Regions from separate parts of the Aeromicrobium sp. EU05-FHT14F07 genome, predicted to be linked through region 1. Evidence: riboswitches for the same ligand, from Rfam matches in the RefSeq annotation. Region 1 holds a riboswitch; the other holds the start of a gene.

Region 1 (7,185 bases):
ACTAAGCGCTTGCTTAGTTCGCAGCCTAGACGACCTCGTCCCCTTTGTGCACCCCCGCGACCTACGTCAGGACGCGTGCGACCACGGGCACGAGCGCCAGCAGGGTCGCGACCACGACGACGGCGGTGTCGCGCACGGTCCATGGCACCCCCTGGGCCCAGGTCCGTCGCGTCGCGGTCGCGAACCCGCGGGCGTCCATCGCGATCGACGTCCGCCCGGCGTCGCGCAGGGCGGCGGCCAGCATGGCGAAGGTGACCGACCCGGCGTGGCGGACGGCCGACACCGGTCCGTCCGGCCCGGTGCCGCGCACGCGGCGTGCCCGGAGCACCTGCTGCACGGTCACGCCGAAGCCGGACACCCGCTGCAGCGACGCGACGAAGGCCGCCACCGGACGACCGGGCAGGTGGAGCCGCTGGGCGAGCTCGTCCCCCAGGTCGGACAGGTCGACGAACGCGACGACCACGGCCCCCGGCCAGGCGAGCACCAGGATCCGCAGCGCCGCCACCGGCGCGTGGTCGGGGTTGCCGAGCCGCCAGGCCGAGTAGGCCACCAGACCCGCGGACACGCCGCACAGTGCGAGGCACGCCACCGGGTAGCGCCAGGACGGCAGGACGAGGAGGCCGGCAAGGGCCCACCCCGTGGCCGCGGCGACGGCGGACGGAAGGTCGCGGACGGCGAAGGAGCCGAGCAGTGCCGCCACCCCGATCCACATCAGGGCCAGCGGGTTCGTCCGAGCCAGGACGCGTCTCATGGGGCCACCTCCACCCGCTCGGCCGCCAGGTCGACGACGTCGGCGTCGTGGGTGGCCGCGGCGACCACGGCGCCCTCGCCCGCCGCGGCGAGCGCGAGCCCGACCACGGCCGCCCACGTGTCCCGGTCCTGACCCACGGTCGGCTCGTCGAGCAGCACGACCTCCGGACGGTGGGCGACGGCCGTCAGCATCGAGACCCGTCGCTGCTCGCCGCCCGAGAGCCGGAACGGGTGCGTGGACGCCAGCGCACCCAGGCCGACGACGTCCAGCAGGGCGTCGACGTCGACGGTGCGCCCGGTCCGGCCGGCGGTGAGCGCGACCTCCTCGCGCACGGTCGCGGCGACGAACCCGTGCTCGGGGACCTGGGACGACCAGCCGACCTGCGCGGCGAGCTCGCGGCTGCGGAGCCGGTGACGTGACGGCGTCACCCGCCCCGACGTCGGCTCGAGGAGCCCGCCGAGGGCGGCGAGCAGCGTCGACTTGCCGGCACCGCTCGGCCCGGTGACGGCCGTGAGCCGGCCCGGGTCCAGCCGGGCGTTCACCCCGTCGAGCGCGCGGGTCCGCGTGACGCCGCGCATCGACCGGCTGGTCAGGTCGACGACGAGGTCCTGCGCCACCACGGACGTCGCCCGCGAGGCGGGCGCGACCAGCCGGGGATCGACCTCCAGGGGCGTGGGCGCGGGCAGGCCCGGCATCCAGAGCCCGAGCCGGCCCATGGCCTCGGCGTGGTCGCGCACGAGCACGTCGGGCGCGACGTCGGCCAGTAGCGCTCCGTCGCGTCCCAGCACCAGCACGCGGTCGACGAGGTCGAGCCACGGACCCATGCGGTGCTCGACGACGAGCAGCGTGGCACCGCGGGCGCCGACAGTCGTGCGCACCGCCTCGCGCACCGACGCGGCATGCTCGGGGTCCAGCATCGACGTCGGCTCGTCCAGCAGCAGCACGTCGGGCTCGACGGCCAGCGCACCGGCGAGGGCCAGGCGCTGCAGCTCGCCGCCGGAGAGCGCCGCCGTCGGGTGCTCCCGGCCGTAGGTCAGGCCGACGTCGGCCAGGGCGCGGTCGACACGGGCCCAGATCTCCGGTCGGGCGAGGGCGCGGTTCTCCGGCCCGAAGGCGACGTCGCGGCCGATCCGCTCGGCCACCACCGCGTCGCCCGGTGCCTGGGGGACGAAGCCGAGGACCCCGCCGACCTCGACCGTGCCGGTCAGGTCGCCCGACAACGTGGTGCCGAGGGCGCCGACGAGCGCGTGGAGCAGCGTGGACTTCCCCGCGCCGCTCGGGCCGAGCAGCATCACCCGCTCGCCGGGGTCGACGCGCACGTCGAGACCGGCGACGACCGGGTGGCGACGACCGAGCGGGCGCCAGGTCAGGCCCTCGACGCGGACCTGACCTGGCCGGAGGTCGCTCAGACCGCGTTCCGCTCGTGCAGCTCGCGGCCGGGGCCGAAGGCGTCGAGCACCCCGGCGCGGGCCAAAGCGCGCACGAGCAGCCAGCCGCCGGCGCCGGCGACGACCGCGCCGGACAGCGCGAAGAACGCGAGGTGGACCAGGCGGTCCGTTCCGGAGAAGACGCCTTCCCAGTAGGCGAACCACTCGTAGACCGAGCCGAACGCACCGGCTCCGGCGCCGGCCAGGACGGCGACGCCGAGGGAGAACCGTCGGTACAGGAACAGCGCGAGGACGAGCTCGGCGCCCAGGCCCTGCACGAGTCCCGAGGCCAGGACGCTCAGCCCCCACTCGGTGCCGCCGGGGACGAGCGCCGAGACCGCAGCGGCGGCGAGCTCGGTCACGAGCGCGGCACCCGGGCGGCGGATGATCAGGCCGGCGACGACACCCGCCAGCAGCCAGGGCCCGGCCAGCAGACCGAGGGACGGCGGGAAGGAGAAGACCGCCAGCGCGCTGATGCCGGCGTAGGCCTTGCCCCAGACCCAGAAGGTGACGCCGATGGCGACGGCGAGCGTCGCGATCGTGACGAGGTCGACGGTGCGGTACCGGAACGCCGACCCCAGGTCGGTGGACGGACGCGTGGATGCAGAACTACTCATCGTGACTCCCTTCGCCGGTGCTAACCGGAGCAGGTTCAAGGGTCTGCGGCTTCTCCGCACTCTCAGCGCCCTCTGCGTGGCGCTCCCCTGTCGTGGTGGGACCAGCCTAGCGGGAACCGGCGCCGTCGAGGGCCACCAGCCACGTGCCGGTCTCCCCGCTCACCACGGGCGGGGCGCCGGGAGGACGGCCGTCCGCCCGGTCGGCGACCTGCCGCGCGGCGGCACCGGCCGCGGCCTCGTCGTCGAACACCTCACAGGTCCCGTCGGCGCCGAGCACGACGTGCACCCCGCGACGCTCCCCCGGCGCGAGCGGCGAGCCGGACCGCAAGGGCCAGTCGTGGGCCACGTTGTGCAGGTGGGGTGCCCGGGCGTGCGCCTCGCTCAGGAGCTCGAACGCCTCCTGCACCGTCCCGACGACGGCCGCCGGTGCGAGCGCATCCTCGTCGGGGCCGAGCTCCACGACCCACGCCCTCGGGTCGGCGACCCTGCTCCCGAACCGCCCCACGTCCCGCTCCCCTCCGGCCCCTGGACTGCGTCACGTCGACACTAGCCTCCGCCGGGGCACGGAGCGGGACGGACGACGGGCGCCCGGTCCGGGGTGGACCGGACGCCCGTCGGCGCGCTCAGCGGGTCAGCGGATGCGCACCCCCTTCGTCGCGCTGGTGCTGCCGGTGAAGGAGCCGTCGCCCGCGTAGACCGTGCGGACGGACAGCGTGCCCTTCGTCCTCGGCGCCTTCAGCGTGGTCACGACCGTGCCACCGGAGAGGCGCATCGTCTTGGCCCAGGTGAACGACTTGGCGCCCGGCGCCTTGACGTACACCCGCACCACGCCCGACGGGGCGACGCCCGCCACGGTCGGCGAGACCGTCGCACGCACCCGGTACGTCGCGCTCCGCTTGACCGACGACGTCGCGTTCGTGACCGTCGTCGTCGCCCGCTTCACGACGGTGACGTCGGCCGTGGCCGTGCCGCTCGCCTCGACCTCGTCCGTGCCGTCGAAGACCGCGCTCACCGTGTGCGAGCCGACCTTCAGCGTGGCCGGGAGCTGGAAGCGTCCCGTGCCCTGCGCGTCGAGCGCGACCGTCACGGGCGTGCCGGCGACGGTGACCGTCACCGTGCCCTCGTCGGCCCCGGCGACCGCCACGGCACCCTCCAACGGGGAGCCGAAGGTGCTCTGCGCCGACGCCATGACCAGCGCGATCGTCGAGGCACCCTTGGTGAGCGTGAACGAGACCGCACCCGACTGCGACGCCTGCGCGGTCGCCGTCTTCGCGAGCGACGCGACCAGCTCGTGCGAGCCGGCCTTGAAGCCGGGCACCGCGAGGGTGGCCGTGCCGTTCTCGACCACCGACGTGCCGAGCACCGTGTCGCCGTCGGCGAAGGTGACGGTGCCGCCGTCGCCGGCCGTGACCGTGGCCGTCAGCGTCACGGGCTGGTTGATCGCCGGGAGCTCCGGGTCGATCGCCAGCTCCGTGGACGTCTCGGTCAGCACCTCGAGCGAGCCGGTCGACGTGAGGCCGTAGCCCGCGCCGACCGCCTTGACGCCCGCCTCGCCGATGGCGAAGTCGGCCGGGACGGTCGCGCTGAGCACGGCCACCCCGGACGGGTCGGCGATCGCGGTGCCGAGCGTGCTCGAGCCGAGCGAGAACGTGACGCCCTCGCCGGACCGGTAGCCCGACGCGGTCAGCGTGACCGCACCACCCGGAGCGGGCGTGGGGTCGTCGACCGTGACGGCGCCGACCTCGGTCGAGTGCGCCAGCTCCTCGCACGGGTCGCCCTGCGCGCCCACCGGCGGCAGTGCCACGGCCGAGCCGGTGACGCCGTCGTCCTCACGGACCGTGAGGTAGCCGAACGCCTTGGCACCCATGACGGCACCGGAGGTGTTGATCGCCGAGACCTTGACCGCCGTGCTCGCCGACGTCGACGCCAGGCTGTCGCCGAGGATCGACCCGGTGACGACCTTGCACGTCTCGCCTGGCGCGAAGGTCACCTTCTCCATCGCGATGCCGCCGCGGCCCGTGGTGGAGCCGAGGACGCTGACGTACGCGACGACCGGCTCGGTCGCGGGCTGCGCCAGGTAGACCCCCACGTCGGCGGTGCCGGCCGAGGCGCCCTCCTCGACGGCCGTGGCGAACACGTTGACGGTGTTCTCCTTCTTCACGGTGGGCGTCCCGAGCGAGGACGACTCCCACGCGAGGTCGGACAGGTACGCCGCGCCGGTGGTCGTGGCGTCCGCGCCGGTCGCGGCCGTCAGCCGCACCTCCCGCACGTCGGCCACGTCGAGCCCGGCGTCCTTCAGCGCCGAGACCGGCACGTTCACCTGCTGCAGCACGATCTTCTTGAGCACCGTCGTCGTCGAGTCCGAGGGTGCCGGCATGCGCACGAGGGCGTACGGGTTGAGCGCCGAGACCTTCGACGACCACGTCACGCCGGAGCCGTCCTTGACCGCGAGGGTCAGGTCGGTGCCGGTCACGACGGTCTCGTCGGCGGCCACCTTCAGCGACAGCCGGTCGAACCCGCTCGCGTCGCGCTTGGCCTTCGGCACCGTCACCAGCACGGCACCCGTGTCGCCGGTCCAGGTGAACCGGGTGACGGGTGTCGCGGGCACGTTGCCGCCGTTGCTGGCGGGCGTCCAGTGCGGCACCTGCGACGACGCGAGCGTCGAGCAGGCGGGAGCCGCGGCCGGGATGGTGCGACCCGCCAGGCTCGCGCAGGGCTGCGCCGTGGCCAGTCCCGACGTGCGCACGAGCGAGCTGGTCGACTCGAACGACGTCAGGGTCGAGCGCGCCGACGAGGGCGCGGTCGTGACGGTGCGGACGTCGGCGTTCCCGACGACCTCCGGGCGCGTGCCCGAGCCGTCGAACATCGGCAGGAACTGCTTCTCGTCACCGAGCGTCAGCCGGAACCAGCCGGCCATGTAGGCGGTGCCCAGGTCGTACTGCGCGTCGGCCGACAGGCGGATCGACGTCGCGGCGACGGCCGGGACCGGACCACACGTCTGGTTCGTCGACGTGGCGCCCCAGTCGTCGCTGACGCCGGCCGGGAACTTCCCGGGCGTCCAGACGGTGTTGAAGAAGTTGTGGTTCGCGCCCATGACCCAGGTGGCGGCCCGCAGCGCGTCGTCGTCGAACGCGTAGCGCGAGTCGTCCAGCATGTGCTGACCCTGCTGGTTCGACACGTCGCCGTCGCAGTACGGCAGGACGACGTTGAGCGGCACGTTCGGCACCGTCATGCGACCGAAGTCGACCGGCGCGAGCGGCAGCAGGCTCTTGATGCCGAACGGCTCGTCGAGCGCCGCGTTCAGCGTGGCCGCCGAGGTGATGCCCTCACCACCGCGCGAGTGGCCCATGAGGCCCACCTCGGACAGGTCGAAGCGGCCCTGCAGGTCGGCCGCGGTGAGCGGGTCCTGCAGTGCATCGTCGAGGGTGACGTCGAGGTCGCGGGCGTCGTCGTGCAGCGTCACCGGCTGGCCGGCGTCGGCCTCGCGCAGCAGCGACAGCGTGTCGAGGACCAGCTGACCGCGCGCCTGGGCGCCCTGGTCGGGCGAGCGCGGGTTGTCGTTCGCGTTCACGGCGTTGGCCGAGATCGAGATGACGGCGTAGCCGTGGCTCGCGAGGGCCTGCCCGGTGCCGTCGTAGCCGGCGTAGCTCGGGATCGACAGCGGGCGCGTGCCCGAGCACGGCCACGCGAGCGACGCGCTGGAGCTGCCCTCGGCGTAGCAGGTGGAGTGGCGCCCGTGCAGCAGCAGGACGACGGGGCGCTTCCCGCCCGTCTTGGGCAGGTAGAGCCGGCCCTGCATCTCGCCGCGCACGCCGCCGATGTTGGCGAGTGCGACGGACTGCGTGCCGAAGTCGTAGTCGGCCTGCGTGTACTCGTAGGAGCCGGTCGAGGCGGGGTTCGCGTCGAGCGTCTCTAGGGTGGAGGGGTCGGCGAGCTCCTCCGGCTGGGCCACCTCGCCGGTGCGCTCGGCCTTGGCGGAGGCGCTGCGGCTCGCCCAGCCGGCCTCGACGCTGGTCGCGTCGGCGACGGCGGGGTCGCTGGTCAGCACGGTGAGCGTGTCGCCCTTCAGCGACTCGGTGGCGATGCCGATCTCCTTGCCGTCGACGACGAGCGTGGGGGCGTCGTCCTTGACGGGCAGGGGGGCGTCGAGCTCGAGCGTGACGGCATAGCCGCCCGGAGCGCGATCGACGCTGAAGTCGGAGCCCGACGCCACGGTGGCGCCGACGGCGCTCGTGGTGCCCAGGGCTCCCAGGAAGGTCGCGGTCAGCGTGGCGGTCAGCAGTCCGCCGGCGACCCGTCGCATGGATGCGTGCACAGGTGGTGTCTCCCTCGTGTTCGGCGACCGCGCCCAGGGGGTGGCACGGCTCGCGCGCCCAGCCTGGAGGGGTCG
Region 2 (7,185 bases), on a different contig from region 1:
CTCTTCGACGAGACCGTCACCCGGCTGCGGGGCCAACGGTCGGCGCTGGTCCACGCGCTGGCCGACCGGTTGCCCGACTGGGAGGTCCCGGTGCCCGCCGGCGGACCGAACCTGTGGGTCGGCCTGCCGAGCCGGTCCTCGAGCCTGCTCGTGGCGGCGGCCGCCCAGGAGGGGCTGCACCTGACCCCGGGGCCACGGTTCACGCTGGGCGCGCCGAGCGCCGGCGAACGTCGCCTGCGCCTGCCGTGCACCTTGCCCGAGCACGTCGGCGTCGAGGCGGTCGAGCGGCTCGCCCGCGCGTGGTCCGTCGTCGCGTCGGGCCGACGCTGCGACACGACGGGTCCCGCCGTCGACCTCATCGCCTAACCCCCCACGATTCGGTACGTCATCGCCCGTTCCGCGCAACGGTTCGGGCGATGACGTACCGAATCGTGGGGACGTCGTCAGGTGGTGGCGCGCCAGGAGGCGTCCCAGAAGTGCCACTCGCGGTCGGTGGCGTCGGCGTACGCGGCCAGCATGAGGTCGACATGCGGGCTGTCGACCGCCAGCCGGTCGGCGGTGGCCTCGGCCCGCAGCACGGACGCCGCGAACGCCGGGTCGTCGTACGTGCGGATCCACGCGGCGTAAGGGTGGGAGTCGAGGTCGGCCGCGGTCGCTGCCAGGTGCTGCCCCACCTCCGCGTACACGCGGAAGCACGGGAGCACGGCGGCGACCGCCACCTCGACGGGCGACCCTGCTGCGTGGTCGGCGAGCATGCCCACGTACGCGCGGCACGCGGCGGAGGGATCGTGGGAGTCCGGGTCGACGTCGCGCCGTGCGAGCTCCCCCACGTGCAACGACCGCTCGGCCTCGACGGCGCCTGCCGCGAAGCCGGCCCAGGCGCCGACGTCGTCGACGTCGGGGAGCCGCGACGCGACCCTCGCGAGCGTGCGCGCGTAGCCGGCGAGGTAGTGCGCGTCGTCGGCCAGGTAGTGGGCGAACACGGAGTCGGGCAGCGTCCCGTCGGCCAGGCCGGTGACGAACGGGTGCCGGCAGACGTCGGCGTAGCGGTCGGCCACGTGCGCCCAGGCCCGTGCGGAGAACGAGGTGCTCACGAGGTCACCGCCCGCAGACGGACGAGGTGGTCCACGGGTCCCCGGCCGCGCCCGACGCTCCTGCGCGCACCCGACGCCAGCGCCTCTGCGAGGTAGGCCTTCGCGGCGCCGACCGCCTCGACCAGCGGGTCACCGAGGGCCAGCCTCGTCGCGACCGCGGCCGAGAGCGTGCACCCGGTGCCGTGGGTGTGCGGGGTGTCGATCCGCGGCGCGCGGAACCAGGTGCTGCCGCGACGCTCGACGAGCAGGTCGTCGCTCGCCGGCCCGTCGCCGTGGCCGCCCTTCAGGAGGACGGCACCAGGGCCCAGGGCGAGCAGCGCCCGCGCCAGCGCGTCAGGGTCGGTCGCGGCGGGCAGGCCCGAGAGCACCGCGGCCTCCGGCAGGTTCGGCGTCACCAGGGTCGCGCGCGGGAGCAGGAGGTCGCGCACCGCCGCCTCGGCCTCGCGCGGCAGCAGCCGGTGGCCGGACGTCGAGACCATGACGGGGTCGACGACGAGCGCGGGCACGTCGGCGAGCAGCTCGGCGACCAGCTCGACCAGCTCCGGCGAGCCCAGCATGCCCACCTTGACCACGCGGACGTCGAGGTCCTCGAGCACCGCCTCGAGCTGGCCGCGGACGACGTCGAGCGGCACCTCGTGCACCCCGCGCACGCCGGTCGTGTCCTGCACGGTCACGGCGGTCACGACGCTGGCCCCGTACACGCCGAGGGCCGTGGCCGTCTTGAGGTCGGCCTGGATGCCCGCTCCCCCGGACGGGTCGGACCCCGCGACGGTCAGCACCACCGGTTCACGTCCCGTCATGCCGACGCCTCCTCGCGGCGGGCGGCGAGAGCCGCGTCGACGACCCGACGCAGCCGAGCGGCGGCGGCCCGCGGGTCGGGGTCGGCGCCCACCGCGCGCACCACGGCGACGCCGTCGAGCCCCGCGCGCACGGCCGGCCCCGCCGTGGTCTCGTCCAGGCCGCCGATGCCGACGACGGGGAGCCGTCCACCCACCCGGACCGCCACCGAGGCGACGCCGGCGAGACCGAGGGGCGGCCCCGTGTCGTCCTTCGTGGGCGTGTCGTGGACGGGACTCACGGCCACGTAGGTGCACGCAGCCAGGGCTGCCGCGTCGTCGAGCTGCTCGAGGGTCCCGACCGACCAGCCCACGACGGCGTCGGGGCCGGTCGCCGCCCGCAGCACCGTCGGGTGGGCGTCCGCGCGTCCCCCGTGCACCCCGTCGGCCTCCGGGAGGACGTGGTCGTTCGCGAGCACGGGCACGCCCGAGCCGGCGAGCGCCTCGCGCAGCAGGATCACCTGGGCACGGACCTGGGCCGGCGAGGCCCGCTTGTCGCGGACCTGCACGCAGGTGACACCGCCCTCGACCGCGGGGACGACCACCCGGCGCAGGTCGACGCCGAACGACGGGTCCGTGACGAGGTAGAGGCGGAGGTCGGGCCCGCCCCTCATGCCGGCACCGGACGGACGCGTCCGACGAGCTCCAGCCCGTGAGGGTCGGCCAGCCGGTCGACCAGCGCGACCCGCAGGCTGCCCGGACCCTGCGCGACCTCGGCCGCCGAGGTGCCGGAGGCCGCCAGCAGGCCCATGGCTCCCGCAGCAGCCTCGAGCGGGTCGTCGACGACGGCACAGGCCGCGGCGACGAGGGCGCTCGACGAGCAGCCGAGCGCGGTGATCATCGGCATCCACGGGTGGCCGCCGACCACGTGGAGCGTGCGGTCGCCGTCGGTGACGACGTCGACCTCGCCGCTCACCACGACGACGCAGCCGTGCTCGCGGGCGACGAGCACGGCCGCGTCGTGCGCGTCGTGCGCGCTGGCGATGCTGTCGACGCCGCGCGAGCCGCCGAGGGCGCCGGCGAGCGTCAGCACCTCCCCCGCGTTGCCCCGCACGACGGTGGGGCGGTGCTGGAGCAGGTCGGCGACGAGCTCGCGGCGGTAGGCCGTGGCGCCGACGGCGACAGGGTCGAGCACCCACGGCGTGGCGTCGTCGTGCGCCCGCTCGGCGGCGAGGCGCATGCCGTCGGCCCACCGTGGGGACGGCGTGCCGATGTTGACGCAGACGGCGTCGGCGAGCCCTGCCATCTCGGCGGACTCGTGGGGGTCGTGGACCATCGCGGGCGAGGCGCCCGCGGCGGACAGCACGTTGGCCGCCAGGTCCATCGAGACGTAGTTCGTGAGGCACTGGACGAGCGGGGTCCGCTCGCGCAGGGCCGTCGTGACGGCAGACGTCGGATCCATGTGTCTCCCTCGCGCCGGTGCTAACCGGATCAGGTTCGGCGGGTGTCATCTCAGCCCCTGCGGGGCACCCCGGACACGTCGACCATAGCGAAGGCCCCCGTCCGGTGGACGGGGGCCTTCGTGGGGTCGGGGTCAACGAGCGGCCCCGACGCCGGAGGCGTCAACGAGCAGCCCCGACGCCGGAGCCGTCAACGAGCTGCAGAGCCCTCGACGTAGTCGGCATCCTGCTGCTTCCACGAGAAGTGGGAGCGCAGCACCTTGCCGGTGGCCTCGATGGGGTGCTGGGCCTCCTGCTCGCGCAGGGCGAGGAACTCGGCGGCGCCGTTGTCCTGGTCGTCGATGAAGCGCTTGGCGAAGGTGCCGTCCTGGATGTCGGCGAGGACGGCCTGCATGCGCTCCTTGACCGAGGCGTCGATGACGCGGGGGCCGGACACGTAGTCGCCGTACTCGGCCGTGTCGGAGATGCTCCAGCGCTGCTTGGCGATGCCGCCCTCCCACATGAGGTCGACGATGAGCTTGAGCTCGTGGAGCACCTCGAAGTAGGCGATCTCCGGCTGGTAGCCGGCCTCGGTGAGGGTCTCGAACCCGGCCTGCACGAGGTGGGACATGCCACCGCAGAGCACGGCCTGCTCGCCGAAGAGGTCGGTCTCGGTCTCCTCGGTGAAGGTCGTCTTGATGACGCCGGCGCGGGTGCCGCCGATCGCCTTCGCGTAGGACAGGGCGAGGTCCCAGGCGCCGTGCGTGGCGTCCTGCTCGACCGCGATGATGTCGGGGATGCCGCGTCCGGCGACGAACTCGCGGCGCACGGTGTGGCCGGGCGCCTTCGGGGCGACGAGCAGCACGTCGACGCCGGCCGGGGGCTTGACGTAGCCGTAGCGGATGTTGAAGCCGTGGCCGAAGACGAGGGCGTCGCCGTCGACGAGGTTCGGCTCGATCGACTCGGCGTACACGTGGCGCTGGACCTGGTCCGGGGTCAGCACGACGATGACGTCGGCCTCCTCCACGGCCTCGGCGACGTCGAGGACGCGCAGGCCCTCGGCCTCGGCCTTCTCGCGGCTCTTGGAGCCCGGGGCCAGGCCGATGCGGACGTCGACGCCCGAGTCGCGCAGGTTGAGGGCGTGCGCGTGCCCCTGGCTGCCGTAGCCGATGACGGCCACCTGCTTGCCCTGGATGATGCTGAGGTCTGCGTCGTCGTCGTAGAACAGCTCGGCCACTGGTTTTCTCCTGTGTCGTGGTGGGGTTCGGGGTGGTTCAGGCGCTCTGGTGGCCCGGCACCGTCCGCAGCGTGCGGTCGGTGATCGAGCGGGCGCCGCGTCCGATCGCGACGCGACCGGACTGGGCGATCTCGCGGATGCCGAACGGCTCGAGCACGTTGAGCATGGCCGTGAGCTTGCCGGAGTCGCCGGTGGCCTCGATGGTGACGGCGTCCGTGGACACGTCGACCACCTTGGCGCGGAACAGCTGGACGGTCTCGAGCACCTGGCCGCGGGTCTGGGCGTCGGTGCGGACCTTGATGAGCATGAGCTCGCGCTCCACGGCGGAGGACGAGTCGAGCTCGACGATCTTGAGGACGTTGACGAGCTTGTTGAGCTGCTTGGTGACCTGCTCCAGCGGCAGCTCGTCGACGTTCACGACGATCGTCATGCGGGAGATCTCGGGGATCTCGGTGGGGCCGACCGCGAGGGAGTCGATGTTGAACCCGCGGCGCATGAACAGGCTCGAGACGCGCGCGAGCACGCCGGGCGTGTTCTCCACCAGGACGCTGAGGGTGTGCTGGGTGGTCATGCGGTCTCCCGGGCCTCTCGCTGTCGATCGCTCACAGGTCCTCGTCCTCCCACTCGGGCGCGAGGTCGCGCGCGATCTTGATGTCGTCGTTGCTGGTGCCGGCGGCGACCATCGGCCAGACCATCGCGTCGCGCTCGACCACGAAGTCGATGACGACCGGGCGGTCGGTGATGGCCATGGCCTGCTCGATGGTGGCGTCGAGCTGGTCGGGGCTGTCGCACCGCAGGCCGACGCAGCCGTACGCGTCGGCGAGCTTGACGAAGTCGGGGATGCGGCGCGCGCCGATCGACTCCGGGCCGGTGTTGAGGTCGGTGTTGGAGTAGCGGCCCTCGTAGAACAGGGTCTGCCACTGGCGCACCATGCCCAGCGAGGAGTTGTTGATGACGGCGACCTTGATCGGGATGCCCTCGAGCGCGCAGGTGGCGAGCTCCTGGTTGGTCATCTGGAAGCAGCCGTCGCCGTCGATCGCCCACACGACGGAGCCGGGCAGGCCGACCTGCGCGCCCATCGCAGCGGGCACCGAGTAGCCCATGGTGCCGGCACCGCCGGAGTTGAGCCACTGGCGCGGGCGCTCGAAGTCGATGAAGTGCGTGGCCCACATCTGGTGCTGGCCGACGCCTGCGACGTAGGTGGCCTCGGGGCCCGCGATGGCGCTGATGCGCTCGATCACGGTCTGGGGCGCGAGGCCCTCGCCGGGTGTGTCGTAGGCGACGGGGAACTTGCCCTTGACCGCGAGCATCTGCTGGCGCCAGGCGCTGTAGTCGCCCTGGGTGCCGGTCTCGTCGGCCTGCTTGCGCAGCGTGACGACGAGGTCGGCGATGACCTCGCGGCAGTCGCCCACGATGGGCACGTCGACCTCGCGGTTCTTCCCGATCTCGGCGGGGTCGATGTCGGCGTGGATGACCTTGGCGCCGGGCGCGAAGGTCTCCAGCTGGCCGGTGACGCGATCGTCGAAGCGGGCGCCGAGCGAGATCAGCAGGTCGGACTTCTGCAGGGCGGCCACGGCGGCGACCGTGCCGTGCATGCCCGGCATGCCGAGGTGCAGCTCGTGGCTGTCGGGGAACGCGCCGCGCGCCATGAGCGTGGTGACGACCGGGATGCCGGTGAGCTCGACGAGCATCGCCAGCTCGGCCGCGGCGTCGGCCTTGATGACGCCGCCGCCCACGTAGAGCACCGGGCGCTCCGCGGCGGCGATGAGACGTGCTGCCTCACGCACCTGCTTGCCGTGGGGGCGCGTGGTGGGACGGTAGCCCGGCAGCGCGAGCTCGTTCGGCCAGTGGAAGGTCGTGGTGGCCTGCAGCGCGTCCTTCGCGACGTCGACGAGGACCGGTCCGGGACGGCCGGTGCTGGCGATGTGGAACGCCTCCGCGACGACGGTGGGGATGTCGGCGGGGTCGGTCACGAGGTAGCTGTGCTTGGTGATCGGCATCGTGATGCCGCGGATGTCGGCCTCCTGGAAGCCGTCGGTGCCGATGAGGCTCGACGACACCTGGCCGGTGATCGCGACGATCGGCACGGAGTCCATGTAGGCGTCGGCGATGGCCGTGACGAGGTTCGTCGCGCCGGGGCCGGAGGTGGCCATGCAGACGCCGACCCGACCGGTGACCATGGCGTAGCCCTGCGCCGCGTGGCCCGCGCCCTGCTCGTGGCGCACCAGCACGTGCCGGATGCTCGAGTCGAAGAGCGGGTCGTAGGCGGGGAGGATCGCGCCGCCGGGGATGCCGAAGATGACCTCGACACCGGCGTGCTCGAGCGACCGGACGAGGCTCTGGGCGCCCGTCAGCGTGTCGCTGCTCGGCCTCGTGACCACTTCCGTCATCGCTTCGTCCTCATCTCGTCTGGTCGTGCCCGGTGGGTGTGCTGCGTGCTGGTCGGCCCCGGCGTGTCGCCGGACGGCGTCCTGTCCCCTCGCATGAAAAAACCCCCCGGCCAATGATGGCGCACGGAGGGTGACGCGAGACGGCGGGTCGTCGCGTCAGTCGTCTACGACAAGGCGGGTGAACAGCACCTCGACAGTCTCGCCCTCTCGCGCGACGTGGTCAAGTTCTGAGACAAGACGTACCAGCAT

The links. A riboswitch is a leader RNA that binds a small molecule or an ion and turns the genes downstream of it on or off. The one in region 1 is predicted to bind thiamine pyrophosphate.
Region 2: it holds a riboswitch for thiamine pyrophosphate, as region 1 does, so the genes downstream of both, thiM (hydroxyethylthiazole kinase) here and AC3WRM_RS04255 (ECF transporter S component) in region 1, are expected to answer to the same signal.

What each region holds. Positions count from the first base shown of each region.
Region 1 covers NZ_JBYTCR010000003.1:84,911-92,095, forward strand. Annotated here, with positions in the region: gene AC3WRM_RS04245 (energy-coupling factor transporter transmembrane component T family protein) at 62-751, opposite strand; gene AC3WRM_RS04250 (ATP-binding cassette domain-containing protein) at 748-2,070, opposite strand; gene AC3WRM_RS04255 (ECF transporter S component) at 2,157-2,795, opposite strand; TPP riboswitch at 2,785-2,894, opposite strand; gene AC3WRM_RS04260 (hypothetical protein) at 2,902-3,300, opposite strand; gene AC3WRM_RS04265 (Ig-like domain repeat protein) at 3,427-7,098, opposite strand.
Region 2 covers NZ_JBYTCR010000005.1:13,011-20,195, reverse strand. Annotated here, with positions in the region: gene yczR (MocR-like transcription factor YczR) at 1-366, shown strand, start outside; gene AC3WRM_RS06410 (TenA family protein) at 444-1,094, opposite strand; gene thiD (bifunctional hydroxymethylpyrimidine kinase/phosphomethylpyrimidine kinase) at 1,091-1,894, opposite strand; gene AC3WRM_RS06400 (thiamine phosphate synthase) at 1,891-2,544, opposite strand; gene thiM (hydroxyethylthiazole kinase) at 2,541-3,332, opposite strand; TPP riboswitch at 3,321-3,414, opposite strand; gene ilvC (ketol-acid reductoisomerase) at 3,521-4,546, opposite strand; gene ilvN (acetolactate synthase small subunit) at 4,584-5,117, opposite strand; gene AC3WRM_RS06380 (acetolactate synthase large subunit) at 5,149-6,936, opposite strand.